DNA from 2 places in the Luteibacter flocculans genome. Region 2 is predicted to be linked to the other one. Evidence: predicted binding sites of a transcription regulator. Region 2 holds the regulator's gene; the other holds the start of a gene.
The links. Region 2 encodes FliA, which starts transcription of late flagellar genes. Its sites were predicted from a motif close to TAAAGTTTNNCNNNCNNNGGCCGATAA; they were not measured.

Region 1 (10,981 bases), 1.3 Mb from region 2:
CTTTCACGGCCTGCGCGGCGTTCAACGTTTCATTCGCGACGGCGGCGGCATCGGCGATGCGGTCCTGGCTGTGTCGCGAGAGCTTCTGCACGCGCCGGCCGAAGATGAGGATCGGCAGCATCACGGCGGGAATCACGAGCGCGGTGAGGCCGGCGAGGCGAGGGCTGGTCCAGGCCATCGCGGCGGCGGCGCCCAGCAGCATCACAGCGCTGCGCAAGGCCACGGAGATACCCGATCCTACGAGCGTCTGGACCACCTCGGTATCTGTGCCGAGACGCGAGGTCAGTTCGCCGACGCGCGTGCTTTCGTAGAAGCCGACGTCCAGTTGAATCACGTGCTCGTAGAGCGACGTGCGCAGCGACGCCAGGGACCGTTCGCCGAGCAGGGCGATGCAGTAGTAGCGAGCCGCCGTGGCGAGGGCGAGCACCACCGCGACGCCGAACAGGCCAAGGAACGTGCCGTTGATCGTGGCGACGTTGGAGGCCAGGAAACCGTTGTCGATGATGTGCCGTACTGCCACGGGCAGGAGCAGCGACGCGCTGGACGAGATGCCGAGGAACACCAGCCAACCGATAGCCAGACGCTTGTGCGGCTTCAGGAAAGGCCAGAGGTTGCGCAGCGCGCCGATGCGGCGCGACTTCTCCCTGCGTTCTTCGCTCATGCGTTCGTCGGTTTCTTCAGGCAATTCGCCAACGAATGGGGCCGGCGAGTTCGGTATTCAACATGGGCCAACGGGCTTCTAGGGCCGCCGTGGTCGTATTTTCCCACGGGACAGATCGATCACCCGCGCCGCGATGGCGTCCAGGTCGTCCAGCGGGGCGCTCACGTCGAGTTCCGCGCCGTCGGCCGTGAAGATCTCCCGTTCCACGGTGGCGCCCATGTCGCGCAGCCGGGCGGTCACGATCGCCAGATCGGCGAACTCGCAGTGCATGACGAGGTGTCCGGTGGCGACGATGGGCAAGCGGGGCGCCAGGCGCAGGCATTCTGCCGCGGCACCGCCGTAGGCGCGCACCAGACCGCCAGCGCCGAGCTTGATGCCGCCGTACCAGCGCGTGACGACCACCGCGACCCGGTCGTAGCCCTGACCGTCGATGGCCTGCAGGATGGGACGCCCTGCCGTGCCGCCGGGTTCGCCGTCGTCGTTGAACCGGTACGCGTCGCCGATCCGGTAGGCCCAGCAGTTGTGCGTGGCGGACACGTCACTGACGGCGCTGAACCAGGCCAGCGCCTCGTCCGGCGAGCCGATCGGCGCCGCTTGGGCGAGGAAACGACTCTTCTTGATGTCTTCCTCGTGCCGCCACGGCGCAGCGAGGGTGTCCAGGCGCGCGGTCAAGACTCAAGGGTTCCCGAGGTCGCGCAGGTCCTGCGGCAGTTCGTAGTGCGGGTAGCGTCGACGCAGATCGCGGAGGCGCCGCAGGGCTTCTTCGCGCTGTCCGTCACCCAGCAGTTGGCGAATCTGGCCCACCCGATCGTCGGGGCCGAGTTGTGCCTCCGCTGATTTTTCGACAGGCGCGGGGGCCGTCTCGGCGAGCGTGCCCGACAGCGCTTCCGGCGCCGGTGCGGCCATGACTGCGGGAGGGGCGGGAGGCGCTGGTGGAGCCGGCGGCGCAGGAGCTGGCGCAGGGGCCGCGGAAATGATCGGCGCAGACATCGGTGCCGGTGCGGGCGCCAAAGCCGACGTCGACACGTCGTTCGACGTGTTCGCCCTGGCGACACGACTCGCCATGCGACTGGCTTGATGTCGAGGCACCGGCGACGGTTTCGCTGGTGCCTCGAAGGCCGGGGCGGGCGCGATAGCGGGTGCCGGCGCCAAGGGTGGGGGTGCTGCGGTCGTCACTTCGTCCGTCGACGCGGGTGCTTGCGCGGGCTCGGGAGCCGCGTCATTGGCCGCAGGGGTGGCGGGCAGCACGGCGGGCGGCGGAGGCACGTCGCGCAGTCGCCAACCGATGCCGACGGCCAGGACCAGCGCGGCGGCCGACGCCAGCGACACGAGCCACGGAGCGCGACGGCGTGCCGGCACCCGTGGTGTCGCGCCGATAGCCTGGGCGCGCACGGCGGTATCCAGTGCCGCATCGGGCTCTGCCTTGGGCAGGCGCGCGTACAACGCTGCGAGTTCGCGCTCCTCGGGCAGATCGTCGTCGCTTGGCGGGGGCGTGTTCGGATTCATGTCATTCGGCAACGAGTTCTTTGACGCGGGCCATGGCGTAGCGCAGACGCGACTTCGCCGTTTCCTTGCCCACGCCGGTCACGATGGCGATGTCCTCCAGGGAAAGTTCGTTTTCCATGCGCAGCACGAACACGGTGCGCTGTTCGTCGGGAAGGCGGTCGATGGCGCGCTGCATGCGGCGACGCAGCTCGAAATCGGAGAGCGCGTGATCCGGCTGCTCGCGCTCCGGCGCGGCCTGTGCGGCGAACACCGCCTCGGTTTCCTCGACGCCGGCCTGCGGTCGACGTCGTCGAAAGCTGTCCACGGCCAGGTTGTGCGCAATCTGCAGCAGCCAGGTGCGGAACGTTGCCTCGGGCCGGTAGCGCGCGCGAGCACCGATGACGCGACTCCAGGTTTCCTGGAACAGTTCGTCGGCGATCGCGCGGTCCTTCACCGTCTTCAGCAGGAAGCGATACAGCGGCCCCTTGTGCCGGGCATAGAGCTGATCGAAGGCAGCCGTGTCCCCACCCGCCCATGCGAGCATCAATCCGCCATCGTCGGCCACGGGTGCATCCATGGCCGGGGAGGTTACGGCATCGGCGCCACACATGGGAGAGTGGGTCACCTTTTAGCGTTCGGTGTTCGCGACCGGTGTCGTGGAGAGCCCGCCGGCCATGTCCACCAACCGGACGAAGCCGGCGCGATAGCCGCCGTCGTCCTTGCCGATGGCGCCACGGGCCAGCGACGCGACCTTGTCGTAACCGAACCCGTCGACGTACTTGCCACCGCGAAGGTTTTCCGCGAAGGCCGCCACCGCCGCGGCGAAGCGCAACCGCTCGCTCTCCTGCGTCGCCGGCTCCGCGCCGAGCGGCCGCTCGATCAATTTGCTCGGACCTCCGGCGGGCAACTTGTAACGCAGGCGAAGGAGGGCGAGTTCGCCTGAGCGACCTGTCGACGGCGCGTCGCCGTAACGCAGGGCATCGATGCGCGGTGCCTTGCTTCCCTTCAGCGTGACTTCGTAGAGTGCGGTGACGTTGGCACCTGCGCCAACCTCGCCGGCATCGACGGCGTCGTTGTTGAAATCTTCGCGTGCGAGCAGACGCTTTTCGTAGCCGATCAGGCGGTACTCGGTCACCACCGAGGGGTTGAACTCGACCTGGATCTTCACGTCCTTGGCGATCGTCAGCAGCGTCGCCGACATCTCGTCGACCAGCACGCGCCGGCCTTCGTCGAGGCTGTCGATGTAGTGATGGCTGCCATTGCCCACGTCGGCCAGCGTCACGGCCATCTCGTCGTTGTAGTTGCCTTCGCCGAAACCGAGCGTCGTGAGCGCGACGCCGCTCTTGCGCTTGTCCGCGATGCGATCCTTCAACGCCTGCACACCCACCGTGCCCACGTTGAAATCGCCGTCGGTGGCGAGGATCACGCGGTTCACGCCGCCTTTGATAAAGCCCTTCGCCGCCTGTGCGTAGGCAAGGTCGATACCGGCCGCGCCGTTGGTGGAACCGCCGGCACCCAGGGCGTCGATGGCGGCCACGATCGTGGCGTGCTGGTCGCCCGGTGTGGACGGCAAGGCCACGCAGGTCGCACCTGCGTAAGTCACCAGCGAGATGCGATCCTGCGCGCGCAAACGGGGCACGATCTGCTTGAGCGAAGCCTTCAGCAGCGGCAGCTTGTCGGGTTCGTCCATGGAGCCGGACACGTCGACGAGAAAGACGAGGTTGGCCGCGGGAATCTCACTCGGCGGCACGCTGTACCCGCGAATGCCCACCAGCAACAACTGCCGTTCCGGATTCCACGGCGACGCCGCCAGTTCGGTCGACACGCTGAACGGCACGTCGCGCGTACGCGGCGGTTCATAGCCGTAGTTGAAGTAGTTGATGAATTCTTCCGTGCGCACCGCGTCTGCGGGAGGCAAGCGGCCGGCGTTCAACATGTGCCGCACGTTCGTGTAGGAGCCGGTGTCGACGTCGATGCTGAAGGTGGACACAGGATCGGTCGCGGCGAGATGGACCGGATTCGCCTCGCGATGCGCATAGTTCTCCGTGTTGGCGTCGAACGCGGCGACCATCTGGCCGACCGGTGCAGCCGATGCGACGAGCCCCGCGCGGGCCATCATCTTGGCGGGCGGCGCAGCGGGAGCGGGCGAGGGCGCCAGCTCGATGACTGCCGGAGGTGCAGGCGGTGCCGGGGCGGCAGCCGGCGCGGGCATGGGCGCACTTTGCATAGCGCCGTACGGAGCGGGGCCTGGCAGGCAATCGGTGCCTGCTTCGGTACGGGCATGCGCCGTGTGCGCGGGCATGCCACCGGAGGCCGTCGCCCCTGCGGCTACCACGAGGCCGGCAAAGAGAAGGGGCAGGGTGACGCGTAGCGTGTTCATCGTGCATGGCCTTGTTGGGGGGACATGACGGTGAAACGCGGCAGGGGGCCAAAACGGGTTAAACCAATTGGCGCGAATTTTTCGGTCGGGCGGCATCCAGGGGCGGCCCTTCGGGCGCGCCGACGCGGTTGCGTCCGGCCTGCTTGGCGCGATACAGCGCCCTGTCCGCTGCGTTGAGCAGATCGAGTGGGCCACCGTCGGCACTCGGTCGCGCAATGGCGACACCGATGCTGATCGTGACAATGCCGAAGGGGCTCGAAGGATGCGCGATCGCCATGCGCTCGATGTGGCTGCGCAGGTCTTCGGCCAGGGCCTTTGCGTCGCCGAGGTGGGTGCCGGGCGCGATCACTGCGAATTCCTCGCCACCGAAGCGTGCAAGAAAATCGCTGGCGCGCAGTCCACTGCCGAGCAGACCGGTGGCGATGGAACGCAGGCAGTCGTCGCCTGCGAGGTGGCCGTAGCGGTCGTTGTAGCCCTTGAACAGATCGACGTCGATCATCAGCAGCGCGATGGGATCGCGCTGTCCCGGGCGATGCCATTCGCGGAGCAGGCGCTCGTCGAGCGCGCGACGGTTCGCCAGGCCGGTCAGGCTATCCACGAAGACCAGGCCCTGCAGTTCGTCGCGTCTGCGCTCCAGACGATATTCCTCTTCCACGAGGCTGACCTGCACGAGCGACCCGCGCAGTCCGATACCGACCACGGCGGCCACGGCGGCAACGATGCCCAGCGTGGGATAGCCCGGAATCACCATCAACCCGAAACCGAGCACGCTCATGGCGAGAAACGTGGGGCTCGCACTCTGCACGAAGCGAATGACGTACACCGGAGGATGCCAATGCCGCCGCGGCTGCCGTGTGACCGCGGACGCGAAGAGCGCCAGGAACGGCAGGTCGAGCAGCGCATCCCAGCTCGATGTACCGAATTCCGGATGCCCGTTGAGTGCCACGAAATGGTTGTAGAAGAAGCCGGAGAACGCATAAGTGACGAAGAACGCCGTTACGCCGCGGAAGAAGAAATGATCGTCGGCGCGGTCGGTGGCGATATAGCGCAACAAGGCAGCGATCGCGAGGCACACGTTCTCGAAATCGAGCATGTAGGCGACTTCGAGCGCCTGTTTCGTGCCCATGGCGCCTTCGAGCGACACGATGGAGAAGGTGCGCACGTAGAACAGCACCCCGAGCAGCGACGCGAGCACCAGATCGATCACCGTCGCCCAGTGCTTCCGCGCTGCTACCGGCGCCGACGACACTGTGACCAGCACCGGCAGTACGTACAGGATGTAGAAGAACATGCTGTCGCCGGGCGCCGGATTGGAATTTTCCAGCACGTAGTTCTGGCGAGCGGACAGGGACATACCCACGGTCCAGAGCGCCAGGCTGGCGAAGAGCAGCCACCAGCGGCGATCCCGCGGCGTTCCCGAGCGCTGCCAGGCGAATACGACGCTCGCCATCGCCAACGCAGCCGAGGAAAAGAAAAACACGTACGACGCCGCCATGCCGTAGGACGGCATGATCGTCAGGGCGAGCGCGTGGGCCGCGACGACCGCCGCTGCGGCGAGAAGCACTTTCATGGGTGACCCTCCCGCCACCTGCAATACGTTGGTCATATCGGCATGAAAGGCGAGAAGTTTAGTTGCCGGATCCCCATGGGGTCATGGTAAGGCGCCAGACCGCTCGCATGTAAAGCCGCGTGGGCAGACGGGTTTTTCTGCGTGAAGACGCCCCGGTCGCGTGGTTCGGCTCGACTCGTGGGGAAAGTCCAAGAACCGATCTTTGCGAATCGGTAACTTCACCTGTTCCAGCGCGTCGGCTTGGATTCGTCCGTGCCGGCTCGCAGGATGTTCGATCTCCCCCTCAGAAGGAGCGCCTCATGTCTTCACGTCCCCATAAGATTCCCGGCCCCGATCATCCGATCACGGTGGAGCCTGCCAAGGGCAGGGTCGTGGTGCGCGACGGCGATCGTGTGGTCGTCGATACCCGGCGCGCGCTGGTGCTCACGGAAGCCAGCTATCCGCCCGTGTTCTACGTGCCGCGCGAGGATGCCGACATGGCCTCGCTGCGCCGCAGCGACCACCACACCTATTGCCCGTACAAGGGCGAAGCCTCGTATTACAGCCTGCCCGGCAACGAGGAGCGGGCGATCACGGCGATATGGACTTACGAAGAGCCCTACGAGGCCGTGACCGCCATCCGGGGTCATCTCGCCTTCTATCCCGACCGCGTGCGCATCGAGCACACCCCCGACTGATGCAGCGCAAGGAGCCGCTCATGCACGACCTCATCGACAGCCCCACGGACGCCGTCACCTCGGCGCGCCAGGCCACGGCGCTTTCCCTGGCCGACCGCTACGAGACCGTGCGTGCACGCACGGAGCGACGGGTCGCGGCGCTGGAGCCGGAGGACATGGTCGTGCAGTCCATGCCGGATGCCAGCCCGGCGAAATGGCATCTGGCGCACACCACCTGGTTCTTCGAGACCTTCCTGCTCGGGCCGAATGTCCCGGGCTACGAGGTATTCGATCCCGAGTTCGGTTACCTCTTCAATTCGTACTACGAGGCGATCGGCCCGCGGCATCCGCGACCGATGCGTGGCCTGCTGACCCGTCCTTCCATCCACCAGGTGATGGCCTATCGCCAACACGTGGACCGGCATATGCGCGCCTGGCTGGCGGGTGACGTATCCGCCGAGTTGGAAGCGCTCGTGTTGTTGGGCTTCGCGCACGAGGAACAGCATCAGGAATTGCTGGTGATGGACGTGCAGCATCTGTTCGCGCAGTCGCCGTTGAAGCCGGCGTTCGATCCGGAATGGCCTGCGCCTGCGCCCGGAGCCACCGGGCGGTTTCGTTCCGTGAGCGGCGGCCTCGTGCGCATCGGCGCGGAAGATGAGCCTTTCGCGTTCGACAACGAGGGGCCCGCCCACCGCGTTTGGCTGGAACCGTTCGAGATCGCCGATCGCCTCGCCACCAACGGGCAGTGGCTGGCCTTCATGGCGCTGGGTGGCTACCGCCGCGCCGATCTTTGGCTGTCCGATGGCTGGGCACAATGCCAGGAGGAAGGATGGGACGCGCCGCTCTACTGGCGACATGACGGCGAAGCCTGGTCGCACATGACGCCGGGTGGCTGGCGCCCTGTCAATCCGGATGCGCCGGTCACGCACATCAGCTACTACGAGGCAGACGCGTTCGCGCGCTGGGCCGGTGCGCGCCTGCCCACCGAGGCCGAGTGGGAACACGCGGTGCGTACGCGGCCCGATCTTCAGCAAGTGGACGACGTCGCCTGGCAGTGGACCGCCAGCGCCTATTCGCCCTATCCGGGGTTCCAGGCGGCAGACGATGCCGTCGGCGAATACAACGGCAAGTTCATGATCGGCCAGATGGTGCTGCGTGGCGGTGCCAGCGTGACGCCGCCCGGACACTCGCGGCCCACGTATCGCAACTTCTACCGCCCCGGCCAGCGCTGGATGTTCAGCGGCGTGCGTCTGGCGCGTTACGCGGGATCGGGTTCGAGCGGCGAACGGCTGGCCTTCCTGCGCGACACGTTGGCTGGCCTCTCGGCATCGCCGAAGGCTTTCCTGCCGAAGTACTTCTACGATGGTGCAGGCTCCGCGCTGTTCGAGGCGATCTGTGTCACGCCCGAGTATTACCCGACGCGTACCGAAGCCGCGTTGCTCGCCGATATCGCACCGACGCTCGCGGCAAGCATCCCCGACGGGGCCGTGCTGCTCGAACTGGGCAGCGGTGCCAGCGAAAAGACGCGCATGCTGCTCGACGCCGCACCGTGGATTTCCGCCTACGTGCCCGTGGACATCAGCGCCGATGCGCTGGACGGTGCCGTGCGCCGTCTGCGTGAGGCGTATCCCTCGCTTGCCGTACATCCCGTCGTCGCGGACTTCACCCAGGCCATCGACGTGCCCAAGGCGTTGGCAGGTCGGCCGGTCGTGGCGTTCTTCCCCGGTTCCACCATCGGCAACTTCACCCACGACGAAGCGGCGGCACTGCTGCGCTTCGTTCGCGAAAGGCTCGGCCCGTCGGCGCATTTCATCGTGGGCGCGGACCAGGTGAAGGACGTGAACGTGCTGCTGGCGGCCTACGACGATGCGGGCGGCGTCACGGCAGCGTTCAACCGCAACGTGCTCGTTCGCATCGATCGCGAGCTGGGCGCGGACTTCGTGCCTGAAGCCTTCGAGCACCGCGCCATCTGGAACGCAGAACGTGAGCGCATCGAGATGCATCTGGTGAGCAGGGAAGCGCAGGAGGTGACGCTCGCCGGACAACGTTTCGCGTTCGCCGCTGGCGAAAGCATCCACACGGAGAACTCGCACAAGTTCACGCCGGAGTTGTTTGCTCGGCTCGCGGAAGCAGGCGGCTGGCGGATCGAGCGGGAATGGATTTCCCCGGCGCCCGCCTTTGGCGTGTTCATGCTGCGGGCCATCTGAGCCCGCGGTAGCTCAACCGGATACCGAAGCCTGCAACGCAGCGGCCAGACCCGCGTCGCCGCTGAGGATGTCTTTCCATGCGAGCGCAATACCGTTGCGCTTGCCCTTCGCCACGAGCTTCATGCCATCGGGATCGATGGTCAGCGTATACGCCTGGCCGTCGACGACGAGTTCGCGTTTAAGGGGTTTGTCGAGGGGTGTCATGACGTTCTCCGTGGCGTTCCTCGCACGATGCGCGCGCCAGCGTCACAGGTTCGTGCAAGTTCGCATGGGCGGCGATATGAGCATCATCTATTTGATTTTTCTTTGATTCTCATCTTTGACGCTGGGGCTTGTCGCTTGCTAGCGTGAGCGCCTCATCGACAGGAGGTCGGCATCATGAAATTCCTCAGACGCGGAAGGAGCGCGAGGAGCGGCGAGCTCGATCCGAGCTTCGGAACGGACGGCGTCGTCGAAGTACGGTCACCGGGAAATTTCCCCAACAACCTGACGTCGGTTGCCTTTGACGAAGCATCCCGCCTGATCATCTTCGGGAGCTATCAACGGGTCGAACCGGTGTTCGATCAGATGGGCGCTGCAAGGCTGCTGTCGGACGGCACCATCGACGAGGGTTTCGGGGATACCGGTGACGGCTTTCTTACGGCGCCTGCCGTGATCCCCGCCAACACGATAAGCGGCCTCGCCTTGCATCGCGAAGGGTTCGTGGTTACCGGTCCGGCAGGTGATCTCTTGCCTGTGCTGGCTTTCGATGCGGACGGACGATACCTCGCAGACACGAGTTTCATCGACGAGCAGCAGGTGTCGTTGCCGCGCGTGGCGATGCTGCGAGGTGGAAGCATCCTGCTCGCAAGCTCGGGTCGGCGAGGCGGCTGGCTTTATCGAAGGCGCGCCGATGGTTCCCAGGATGACGATTTCGGCGAAGGGGGAAGGCTCACGTTCCTCCCCGACGCGTTCGTGATGATCTCTTCCACGACGCTAGCCGATTCGGGTTTCTACATCGGCGGTGGCTACGGCGACGATGGTTTCGTCGGGCGCTGCGATCGCGACGGGCTGCCGGACGCGACATTTGGCGAAGCGGGTTTTCGCACGCTGAGATTCCAGGGCTTCAGGTATTCGGACTGCCGCCGGTTGAGTGTCACCCGCGAGCGGAAGCTGCTTGTCGTATTGCTCGGCGTAAGCACGTCAGGGCAGGTCGAGTGCGCCATCGTGCGGTTGAACGACGATGGGTCGACGGACCTGAGTTTCAATCGGGGCCAGCCCGTGAGCTTGCCTGGTCAGCTCGCCGAGGGGCTGACACAGGATTCCGCGGGCAGGATCGTCGTGGGTCTGGTCGACCTGGAGCAGGGCAATGTGCTCGTACGGCTGCATCCAAACGGCATGAGGGATACGAGCTTCGGCGCAGAGGGAAATGGAGAAGTCCGCGTGCCGTTTGCGCTGTTCCGCCTAAGGGATACGGGTATCCAGCCCGATGGACGCATCGTCGCGAGCGGCGAAAGGGGCTCCATGACGACGCTCATCAGGCTGCTGCCGTAGGTAAACGCAAGAACCCCGAAGAGCATGCCCTTCGGGGTTCTCGGTCTGGCATAAGTGGTGGAGCGGAGGAGGATCGAACTCCCGACCTTCGCATTGCGAACGCGACGCTCTCCCAGCTGAGCTACCGCCCCACGAAGCGCAAACTATATCAGCCGAAATGGGCGCTGCCAACGGGTCCACGCACGCGCGCGTCCCACGGTCGGCTCAGCCCGGCAGCAGCGCCGCCAGCCGTTCGAACAGCACCTCACGGCGCCAACCCTCCAGCGCCTCCGGCCAGTGGCCGGTCATCACGAACTCTTCCATCGAGCGGCGCGCGCAGAGCAGGCCGGGGGGGAGATCGAGATGGGTGGCGAGGGTGTCTATTGCGCTGCGCATTTCGTTGATCGCGCGCTTCGCCTCGCCGACGGGGTGGCCGACGATGGGCGCGGTGCCTTCGATGTCCTCGGCGTCCAACGGACGGTGCAGCAGGTCGAACAGCTCCTGGCGCTG
Region 2 (10,981 bases):
TTCCTGCGCGGATTCGCCTCGGTCTGGCGCTGCTACTGACCATGGCGCTTGGGCCGTTGGCGCCGCTCGATATCCGGCCGCTCTCGGCGGAGGGCGTGGCGACGCTCGCCCAGCAGGTGCTGGTTGGCGCCTCGCTCGGTTTCATCCTCAAGCTGATCTTCGAAGCTGTGTCGTTCGGCGGCCAGCTCGTGTCGCAGGCGATGAGCCTCGGCTTCGCCGAGACCGTGAATCCCGGTGTCGGCGGCACCACGCCCGTGCTTAGCCAGTTCTACACGATGCTGGTGACGCTCCTGTTCCTGGTCATGAACGGTCACCTGCAGCTGATTGCGCTGCTGGCCGATAGCTTCCGCTCGTTGCCGGTGAGCGAGCAGGGCATCGGCACCAACGGTCTTTGGGGTGTGCTCGAGTTCGCCAGCCACTTGTTCGGTGGCGCGGTACGCGTGGCCTTGCCGGCGTTGACCGCGACGCTGGTGGTCAACCTGGGCTTCGGTGCGATCAGCCGGTCCGCTCCGTCCATGAATCTCTTTGCGGTCGGCTTTCCGATCACGATCTGTCTCGGCCTGCTGGCTGTCTGGCTTGCGTTGCGCGCGCTCCCGGGCGCGTTCGATTCGCTGCAGACCGAGGCGTGGGACGCCATGCGTCAACTCGTCGGGAGGTCCTCGCCATGAGCGAGACCGACAAGGAAGACCGCACCGAAGCCCCTAGTGACAAACGCCTTCGCGAAGCCCGCGAGAAGGGCGACCTCCCGCGTTCGCGCGACCTTTCCACCGCGGTCGTGGTGCTCTCGGGCGTCACCACCATGATCGCCTCGCGCGAGCAGATGGCTGTGCATGCGGCCAACATCATGCACGTGGGGCTGCGCTATTCGCGCGACGACCTGTTCGCGGTCGACGGCATCTCACGCGCGCTGGCAGCGGCTGCGCTGGAAGCCTTGAAACTGCTGGGCCCGGTGTTCGCCGTGACGGCGATCGCCGCAATCGCCGCCTCGGCGTTGATGGGCGGGCTCAATTTCTCGGGTCAGGCACTCATCCCGAAGTTCGACCGGCTCGATCCGATCAAGGGGTTTTCCCGACTGGTCTCGATGAACGGGCTGGTCGAACTCGGCAAATCCTTGCTGAAGCTGCTGCTGATCGGCGGTGCGCTGGCCTGGTTCCTGCGCCGTTCGACGCAGGAGATGTACACGGCAGGCACCGGCCCGGTGAGCAACGGCATCGCCCAGGCCTTCGGCATCTTCGGGCATGCCTCCCTCGTCTTCGCCTGCGCCCTCGGCGCCATCGCCCTGGTGGACGCGCCCTGGCAGAAGTTCAGCTTCACCAAAAAGATGAAGATGACCAAGCAGGAAGTGAAGGACGAGCACAAGGAAAACGAGGGCAGTCCGGAGCTGAAGTCGAAAATCCGTCAGATGCAGCATCAGATGGCGCGCCGTCGAATGATGGAAGACGTGCCGACGGCCGACGTGATCGTGACCAATCCGACCCACTTCGCCGTAGCCCTGAAATACGACGAAGACCGCATGGGAGCGCCGCGCGTGGTGGCCAAGGGCATGGATGTGATCGCCCAGCAGATCCGCGACGTGGCGGGTGGCGCGAAGGTGCCGGTGGTGGAATCGCCGCCGTTGGCACGCGCCTTGTATCACACGACGGAGATCGGCCGGGAAATCCCGTCGGCGTTGTACATCGCCGTGGCTCAGATCCTGGCCTATGTGTTCCGGTTGAAGCAGGCGATCGCCATGGGCGATCTCCCGCCCGACCTCCCGAAGCAGGACATCGACCCTGAATTGATGGGTCCCTACCGCATGGACAACTGACGATGGCAGCCTCCACCAACCTCATGGGCACGTTCCGCCAGATCGGCCGCCGCGGCATCGTGGCGCCGGTGGCGATGCTGATCATGCTCGGCATGATGATGCTGCCCCTGCCGCCGTTCATGCTCGACCTGCTGTTCACCTTCAACATCGCGCTCTCGCTGGTGATCCTGCTGGCGACGATGTACGTGATGCGACCGCTGGAACTGGCCTCGTTCCCCACCGTGGTGCTGTTCGCCACGTTGCTCCGCCTGGCGCTGAACATTGCCTCGACCCGCGTGGTGCTGTTGCACGGCCACAATGGCCCGGGCGCCGCGGGCAAGGTCATCGAGGCCTTCGGCGAGTTCGTCATCGGCGGCAACTTCGCCGTCGGCTTCGTGGTCTTTGCGATCCTCACCATCATCAACTTCGTGGTCGTGACCAAGGGTGCGACCCGCGTGTCCGAAGTGACGGCGCGCTTCACCCTCGACGCGATGCCCGGCAAGCAGATGGCGATCGACGCCGACCTCAATGCCGGTCTGTTGACGCAGGAGCAGGCGCGCGAGCGCCGCCAGGAAGTGCGCGAGGAAGCGGACTTCTACGGTTCGATGGACGGTGCGTCGAAATTCGTACGCGGCGACGCCACGGCCGGCATGCTGATCCTCGCGATCAACATCATCGGCGGGTTCTTCATCGGCATGCTGCAGCATGGCCTCTCCGCCGCCGAGGCCGCGCGCACCTACACGCTGCTGACTATCGGCGATGGCCTGGTGGCGCAGGTGCCCGGCCTCATGCTTTCGATCGCCACGGCCGTCATCGTGACGCGCGTCTCCAAGTCGCAGGAGATGGGCAAGCACGTGATGGGGCAGCTCTTCGGCCAGCCCAAGGCGCTCGGTGTCGCGGCGGCGGTGCTCGGCACGATGGGTCTCATCCCGGGCATGCCCAACATTCCGTTCCTCATCCTGGCGGGCATCGCCGGCTTTGCGGCGTGGAAACTGAATCGCGCGCAGCTCGACGCCGCGGCAGGTGTCGCCGCCGGGACGGGGGCTCCGGGTACCGAGCTGGCACTGGAATCCGCGCCGCCTGCCGAGCGGCTTGAGTTGTCCTGGGAAGACGTGGCCCAGGTGGACACCATCGGTCTGGAAGTGGGCTATCGCCTGATTCCGCTGGTGGACAAGGCGCAGGGCGGCGAGCTGATGGCGCGGATCAAGTCCGTGCGCCGCAAGCTCTCGCAGGAACTGGGTTTCCTGGTGCCGTCGGTGCACATTCGCGACAACCTCGATTTGGCGCCGCACGGTTACCGCATCTCCCTGATGGGCGTGCCGATGGGCGAGGCGGAAATCCACACCGAGCGCATGCTGGCGATCGATCCGGGCCGCGTACACGGCACGATCAACGGCATCGCCACACGCGACCCCGCGTTCGGCCTTGATGCGGTCTGGATCGAGCCGGGCATGCGCGAGCACGCGCAGACGCTCGGCTATACCGTGGTCGATCCGGCGACGGTGATCGCCACCCATCTTTCGCACATCCTGCAGAACCACGCGCACGAGCTCATTGGTCACCAGGACGTGCAGCAGTTGCTCGACCGCCTCGCCCAGCAGACGCCGAAGCTGGTGGAAGACCTCGTACCGAAGCGCCTGTCGCTCGGCGCCGTGGTCAAGGTGCTGCAGAACCTGCTTGCGGAGCGGGTACCCATCCGCAACTTCCGCGGCATCGTCGAATCGTTGGCGGAGCATGCAGGCCAGAGCCAGGATCCCGGCGTCCTCGCCGCCGCGGTGCGCGTCACCCTCGGCCGACAGATCGTGCAGGAAATCGCCGGCCTCGGGACGGAAGTACCTGTCATTACTTTGGCGCCGGAACTGGAGCAGATCCTGCTCCAGTCCCTGCAGGGTGGCGGTCCTGCCGGCGCGGCCGTCGAGCCGGGTCTTGCGGATCGCCTCCAGCAGAGCGTCGCGGACGCCGCGCGGCGTCAGGAAGCGGCGGGGGAACCGGCCGTTTTGTTGGTCTCGCCGGCACTTCGTCCGTGGTTGTCGCGCTTCACGCGGCATGTGGCCCAAAACCTGCATGTACTCGCCTACAACGAGGTTCCGGACAACCGTCGCGTCAAGCTGGTGACGGCCCTCGGGCGATAGGAATGAGACGCCGCGCGAAGAATAGGCGCGCGGACCGAACGAACATGGTGGCGCCTGGGAAAGAGGCGCCAGGACAAAGACAGGATCGAACGCATGAAAATCAAACGATTCGTTGCTCCCGACATGCGCCAGGCCATGCGCCAGGTCAGGGACGAACAAGGCCCGGACGCCGTGATTCTGTCGACGCGCCGCCTGGATGAAGGCATCGAGATCATCGCTGCGCTGGATTACGACGAAGCACTGGTGCGCGAGGCCGGCTTCGGTGTCGACGCGCCGAAGCGCGACGAGTCGCCGCTGCGCGCCCTGCGCGATGACGCCGAGCGCGCCGCACGCATCGATCAGGCCCGCGCCGCCACCGCGGCGGCCGTCGAACGTGCCGCGAAGGGCGGGGCACCGGCCAGCCAGACGAACACCAATGCTCCGCAGCGTCAATCGAGCGCGGCGCTGGCCGCCAGCGTCGCAGACGTGGTGCGCGCCGCCACCGTCACGCCCAATAACGATGCCGCCGTGAACGGCGTGCGTGCCGAGATCAACAACCTGCGCGAGATGCTCGAAGTGCAGCTCTCGACGCTGGCCTGGAACCAGATGGATCGCGAGCAGCCGCTGCGCGCCCGCGTGCTGCGCGAGATGACCCGGCTGGGCATCGACGCCGACGTCGCTCGCGCGCTGTGCGCGGAACTGCCGCCGGGCATGACGCCCGAGCAGGCGCGTTATCTGCCGCTGGGCATTCTTTCGCGCAACATCCGTACGAGCGGACGGAATTTCGACACGGTCGGCGGCGGCGTCATCGCGCTGGTCGGTACCACCGGCGTCGGCAAGACCACCACCATCGCGAAGCTCGCCGCGCGCGCGGTGCTGCGTCACGGCGCGTCCAACGTTGCCCTCATCAGCACGGATCAGTACCGCATCGGCGCCGGGGCACAGCTCGAACACTATGGCCGCCTGCTCGGCGTGCGCGTGTTCAACGCGCAGGATGCCAACAGTCTGCGCAACGTGCTGCTCCAGCTGCGCGGCCGCAACACGGTACTGGTCGACACGGCCGGGCTGGCGGGCAACGATCCGAAGCTCCAGCAGCAGTTCGAGACGCTGCGTGCGACCTCGGATCTGCGCGTCTGTCTCGTACTGGCGGCCAACGCGCAGGCGCAGGCCATCGACAACGCGGTGCGCGCCTATGCGCCGCTGGCTCCGCAGAGCGCCATTCTCACCAAGCTCGACGAGGCGCCGCTGATCGGCGGCGCGCTGTCCGCACTGATCCGCCACGGCCTGCCGCTGGACTACACCACCGACGGCCAGCGCGTGCCCGAGGACATTGCGTCCGCCGATGCGCGCAAGCTGGTCTGCCTGGCTGCGCAGCTCGTCAAGCAGCGCAGCGACGAACCCGACGACGCCATCCTCGCCGACCGCTTCGGCGGTGTGGCGCCGGCCCTGGCTTGACCCTCTTTCTCTTCAACCGCAACCGACTCCCACGGCAGTGACTTACTTCATGAGCACACACGTCGATTCCACCCAGGCCGCCGGGCTCCACTGGCTCGCCGATCGCCGCCCCACCCGCAGCATCGCGATTGCCGGCGGCAAGGGCGGCGTGGGCAAGACCACGGTGGCGGTCAACCTCGGCATGGCGCTCGCGATGGGCGGCCGTGACGTCCTTCTACTCGACGCCGATCTCGCCATGGCGAACGTCGACGTCCTGCTCGGCCTGCAGCCGACCCGGCACCTGGGTCACATGCTGGAAGGGGAGTGCGGCATCGAAGACCTCATCCTGCAGGCCGCACACGGCCTCAAGGTGATCCCCGCCACGTCGGGCGCGCGTCGCATGGCGCAGCTGCCGAACATCGAACACGCGGCGGTGATCCGGGCATTCGACGAATACCCGCTGGCGCCGGAGTACCTGATCGTCGACACGGCGGCGGGCATCTCGGACAGCGTCTCCATGTTCGCTGCGGCCTCGGACGAGGTGGTGGTGGTGGTCTGCGACGAGCCGGCCTCGCTCACCGACGCCTACGCGCTCATCAAGGTCATGAGCCGCGAGTTCGCGGTTAACCGCTTCCGCATCGTGGCGAACATGGTTCGCCACGCCCAGGAGGGGCGCCAGCTCTTCGAGAAACTGTCCCGGGTGACCAATCGTTTTCTCGATGTTTCCTTGGATTTCATGGGCATGGTTCCGCACGACGAGTACCTGCGCCAGGCGATCCGCCGCCAGTCGGCGGTGGTCGATGCCTGGCCCAGCAGCCGGTCGGCGGTCGGATTCAAGAATTTGGCCAGGTCGGTCGATACATGGGGTGAACCCGAACCCCGTGCACAGGGCCGTATTGGCTTCTTCGCCGAACGGTCCCATCAGGGGGGGGGGCTACCACTGTGAGCGTTGCGACCGAATACCTTGAGATCACGCGCATCCCAGCGGATGAACTGGTAAAGACCCACGCGCCGCTGGTGCGCCGAATCGCCTATCACCTGATGGGCCGGCTGCCGCCAAGCGTGGATGCAAACGACCTGATGCAGGCCGGAATGATCGGACTGCTTGAGGCCGCAAGAAATTACTCGCCGACTCGCGCGGCCAGCTTCGAAACCTATGCGGGTATCCGCATACGTGGCGCCATGCTGGACGAACTGCGCAAGACGGATTGGACTCCGCGCTCCGTCCACCGGAAGTTGCGCGAGGTCGCGGAGGTGACGAGGCAGATCGAAAACGAGACGGGTGGCGACGCCGAAGACGCGGAAGTGATGAAGCGGCTGGGCATCGACGCCATGGAATACAACCAGATCCTGGCGGACGCGGCGAGCGCGCGGTTGTTGAGCCTGACGGCGCCCGAAGGCGACGAAGGCGCGGCGATCGACGTGGTCGACCCGGACGCGGCCGGTCCGGAAGGTACGTTCGAGCAGGAAGGCCTGCGTGGCGCACTGGCGCAGTCCATCGACGGATTGCCCGAGCGCGAGAAGCTGGTCATGTCGCTGTACTACGACGAAGAACTCAACCTGAAGGAAATCGGTGCGGTGTTGGGAGTGAGCGAATCGCGGGTATGCCAGATCCATGGCCAGGCCCTGATTCGACTCCGCGCACGCATGTCGGGCTGGAAAGACAAGCAGTGACGGCACCCGTAGTGACGTCGCCGAAAAAGAACACGCGGTAGCAAGGCGGAGAGAACGTTTTGGACAAGAACATGAAGATTCTCGTGGTGGACGATTTTTCCACCATGCGACGCATCGTCAGGAATCTGCTGGTGGAGCTTGGCTTCACCAACACCCTGATCCAGGAAGCCGAAGACGGTAATGCCGCGCTGGCGATGCTGCGCGCGCAGCCGTTCGACCTGGTGGTCACGGACTGGAACATGCCGAACATGACCGGCATCGACCTGCTCCGCGCCATTCGCGCCGACGCCGCCCTGAAAGCCATGCCCGTGCTGATGGTGACGGCGGAGAACAACCGCGATCAGATCATCGCGGCTGCACAGAGCGGCGTGAACGGCTACGTCGTCAAGCCCTTCACGGCGGTCACGCTGAAGGAAAAACTCGACAAGATCTTCGAACGACTCGCCGCGGCCGCGGGCTAAGGAACGACCATGAACACCGTGATTTCCCCTGGCCACGACGTGGCGCCCGAACTGCGCGAGCTGCTGGATGCGAACGATCCCGCCTCGGTCGAGGAGGCCCTCGATCGCCTCCTGCGCAGCCGTGAACAGCACCTCTTCATGGCGCTGGGCCACTTGGCCCGCGACCTGCACGAATCCGCGCGCCGGCTTGCCGCCGACATCTCGCACGATGGTGTGCCGGGCAACATGAGCGATGCGCGCAAGCACCTGCGCGACGTGCTCGAGATGAGTGCCCAGGCTGCCCATCGCACCCTCGATTTCAGCGAAAAGCTGCGCCCGCAGGCACAGGCGCTCGCCCGCCAGGCCGACGAGGTGCTGGTGCTCGATCACGCCGACCCCGCCTTCGCCACCAGCGCCACGGCGCTTGCCGTGCGCGTGGGCGACTTCGCCCAGAGCTGCGACATCGGCTTTGGCGAAATGGTCGAGGCGCAGTCCTGGCAGGATCTCTCCGGCCAGCGCGTGGCGCAGGTCGAAGCGTTCATGGCCAAGGTGGAATCGTCGCTGGTGGAGCTGGTGCGCCTGACCGGCACGCTGGCCGGTGGTGCCGCGCCTGCTGCCGAAAAGGTCAGTCAGGACGAAGTGGACCGCCTGCTCAGCGAATTCGGCTTCTGAGCGCCCTATGAGCGTGGAGCTGGACAACGAGCTGCTCAACGTCTTTTTGATCGAGGCGCGCGAGCTGCTGGAAAGCCTGGGCGAACAACTCGTGGACCTCGAGTCCTCGCCCGGCGACGTCGACCTGTTGAATGCGGTGTTCCGCGCGTTCCACACGGTGAAGGGCGGTGCAGGCTTTCTTGGCCTGAACCCGATGGTGGAGCTGTGCCATCGCGCCGAAGATCTGCTCAATGAAGCCCGCAACGGCGCGATCGTGCTCAATGCCGGTTTCATGGACGCGCTGCTGGAATCGCTCGATCTGCTCAACGACATGATGCGGGCCGCCGATGGTGGCCTGCCAATTGAAGCTGCGCCGCGCTCGTTGCTCGACCGCCTGCTCATTCCCGGCCGCGCTGCCACAGCCCCTCCGGTGGCCCTGGCGCCACCCACCGCCGCGCCAGTCAGTGCGGCGCCCACTTCGCGCGCCTACGATCCCATCGAAGACGAATTCGAGGCGATGCTCGACGCGGCGCGCAATGAGCGCGAGCCTACTCCGGCATCGTCTGGCCCGATCTCCGACGACGAATTCGAAGCGCTGCTGGATTCCCTCTACGGCACCGGTGCTCCCGGTGCCGAAGGCGCTGCGAGCTCGCCGAACCCGGCACCGGCACCCGCCGCTCCTGCCGCACCTGCTGCGACGACTGCCGATCCGAACGCGATCAGCGACGACGAATTCGAAGCCTTGCTCGATAGTCTGCACGGTACCGCGGCACCGGGTGTCGTCCCAGGTGCTGCCGTGATTGCTGCTGCGCCGGCACCCGCACCCGCACCCGCTCCGCCGCCGACACCCGCGGAACCGGCACCCGCCGCTCCCGCGGCGCGCGCCGCAGCGCCGACGGAAAAGCGCACCGCGTCCACTGCCGACACCACGGTGCGCGTCGATACGCATCGTCTCGACGGGCTGGTGGATGCCGCGGGCGAACTCGTCCTCGTGCGTAACCGCCTCACCAATCTTGCGCCGCGCGGCACGAACGACCCGATGGAGCGTGCCATCGGCGAACTCGAGCGCGTGGCCGAAGACCTGCAGAACGCCGTGCTGCGCATGCGTATGCAGCCGGTCGGCAAACTGTTTTCGCGCTTCCCGCGCATCGTCCGCGATCTGGCTCGCCAGCTCGGCAAGGACATCGAACTGGTGACCGAGGGCGAAGAGACCGACATCGATCGTACGGTGGTCGAGGCCCTCGCCGATCCGCTGGTCCACCTGCTGCGCAATGCGGTGGATCACGGCATCGAGATGCCCGACGTCCGCGCTGCCGAGGGCAAGCCACGCAACGGTACCGTGCGCCTCGCTGCGGGTCAGTTCGGCGACCGCATCGTCATCACCGTGACCGACGACGGCAAGGGCATGGACCCCGAAGTGCTTCGTCGCAAGGCGGTAGAAAAAGGGCTGATGGATGCGGAGCAGGCGGCGCGTCTCGACGAGCGCGAATGCTACGAGATCGTGTTCCGTCCCGGCTTCTCCACGGCCAGTCAGGTCTCCGACATCTCCGGTCGCGGCGTCGGTATGGACGTCGTCAAGACCAAGATAGTGGAACTCGGCGGCACGTTGTCCATCGATTCGCGCGTGGGTCACGGCAGCACGGTGCGTCTCTCCGTTCCGCTTACCCTCGCCATCCTGCGCGTCCTCATGGTGCGCGTCGGCCATCGGCTGCTGTCGTTGCCGCTTTCCAATGTGGCGGAAGTCTTCGAGCTGGCTCCCGGGCAAATCCAGGAACTCGACGGCCGTGTCGTTGCTGCGCATCGGCAGCGCGCCCTCCCGCTCGTCGATCTCGGTCGCTGGGCGGGCGCGGCGGGGAAGGGCGGCCACGTGGTCGTGGTGCAGATCGGGCATCAGACGCTCGGCTGCCTCGTCGATGAAGTGCTCGGCCGCGAGGACGTCATGGCCAAGCCGCTGGGTCCGTTCCTCAAGGACGTGCCGGGTATCGCCGGCGCCACCATCACGGGCGATGGCCGTATCTCGCTGGTGCTCGACCTCTCCGGTCTTGCCGATGACAGTGGGCAGGTGCTGCCCTCGCTGAGGATGGCTGTCTGACATGGATCTCGTGAGCGTCGTCGGTACGATCCTGGCCTTCGTGGTCATCATCGTGGGTACCATCCTCAAGGGCTCGAGCCTCGACGCCCTGTGGAATCCCGCCGCCTTCGTCATCGTTTTCCTCGGTACGTTCGCGGCACTGCTGGTGCAGACGCCCGGAGCGGTCCTCAAACGCGCCTGGAGCATGCTGCCCTGGGTATATCGGCCACCGGATATCGAATCGGAAAACCTCGTCAGCCGCATCGTCGGCTGGAGCGAGATTTCGCGTCGCACGGGCCTTCTTGGCCTCGAGCCTTCGATCGAGCGCGAGACCGACCCCTTCATCCGCAAGGGTCTGCAACTGCTCGTGGACGGCACGGAGCCGGATGCGATGCGTTCGGTGCTGGAAGTGGAAGTGCTCGCGCGCGAGCACACCGACATCGAGGCGGCCAAGGTCTACGAGAATGCGGGCGCCTATTCCCCCACGATGGGTATCATCGGTGCAGTCATGGGTCTCATGTCCGTGATGCAGAACCTCGCCGAACCGAGCAAGCTGGGCCACGGCATCGCCGCGGCCTTCGTGGCCACGATCTACGGTATCGGCCTTGCCAATCTGCTGGCTCTGCCCATGGCGTCGCGCCTGAAGGGCCTGGCGCGGCAGCGTTCGCAGATGCGCGAGATCCTCGTCGAGGGTCTGGTTTCCATTGCGCAGGGTGACAACCCGCGCCATATCGAAAGCAAGCTGCAGGGTTTCCTGTCGTGAAACGCAGGCACCAGGAAGAACACATCAACCACGAACGCTGGGCGATCCCTT

Region 1: a site for FliA is predicted at 6,131-6,157, ahead of IM816_RS07545 (GGDEF domain-containing protein). Genes of this name have one in related genera too.

What each region holds. Positions count from the first base shown of each region.
Region 1 is NZ_CP063231.1:1,784,062-1,795,042, forward strand. It holds gene IM816_RS07520 (ABC transporter transmembrane domain-containing protein) at 1-661, opposite strand, end outside; gene IM816_RS07525 (IMPACT family protein) at 740-1,333, opposite strand; gene IM816_RS07530 (hypothetical protein) at 1,337-2,167, opposite strand; gene IM816_RS07535 (RNA polymerase sigma factor) at 2,169-2,723, opposite strand; gene IM816_RS07540 (vWA domain-containing protein) at 2,775-4,526, opposite strand; gene IM816_RS07545 (GGDEF domain-containing protein) at 4,585-6,096, opposite strand; gene IM816_RS07550 (DUF427 domain-containing protein) at 6,396-6,773, shown strand; gene egtB (ergothioneine biosynthesis protein EgtB) at 6,794-8,959, shown strand; gene IM816_RS07560 (hypothetical protein) at 8,972-9,163, opposite strand; gene IM816_RS07565 (hypothetical protein) at 9,338-10,492, shown strand; tRNA gene IM816_RS07570 (tRNA-Ala) at 10,548-10,623, opposite strand; gene IM816_RS07575 (ribonuclease D) at 10,697-10,981, opposite strand, start outside.
Region 2 is NZ_CP063231.1:3,087,519-3,098,499, reverse strand. It holds gene fliR (flagellar biosynthetic protein FliR) at 1-668, shown strand, start outside; gene flhB (flagellar biosynthesis protein FlhB) at 665-1,807, shown strand; gene flhA (flagellar biosynthesis protein FlhA) at 1,810-3,918, shown strand; gene flhF (flagellar biosynthesis GTPase FlhF) at 4,012-5,352, shown strand; gene IM816_RS13320 (P-loop NTPase) at 5,402-6,277, shown strand; gene IM816_RS13315 (RNA polymerase sigma factor FliA) at 6,274-7,005, shown strand; gene cheY (chemotaxis response regulator CheY) at 7,065-7,466, shown strand; gene IM816_RS13305 (protein phosphatase CheZ) at 7,476-8,117, shown strand; gene IM816_RS13300 (chemotaxis protein CheA) at 8,125-10,188, shown strand; gene IM816_RS13295 (flagellar motor protein) at 10,190-10,930, shown strand; gene motD (flagellar motor protein MotD) at 10,927-10,981, shown strand, end outside.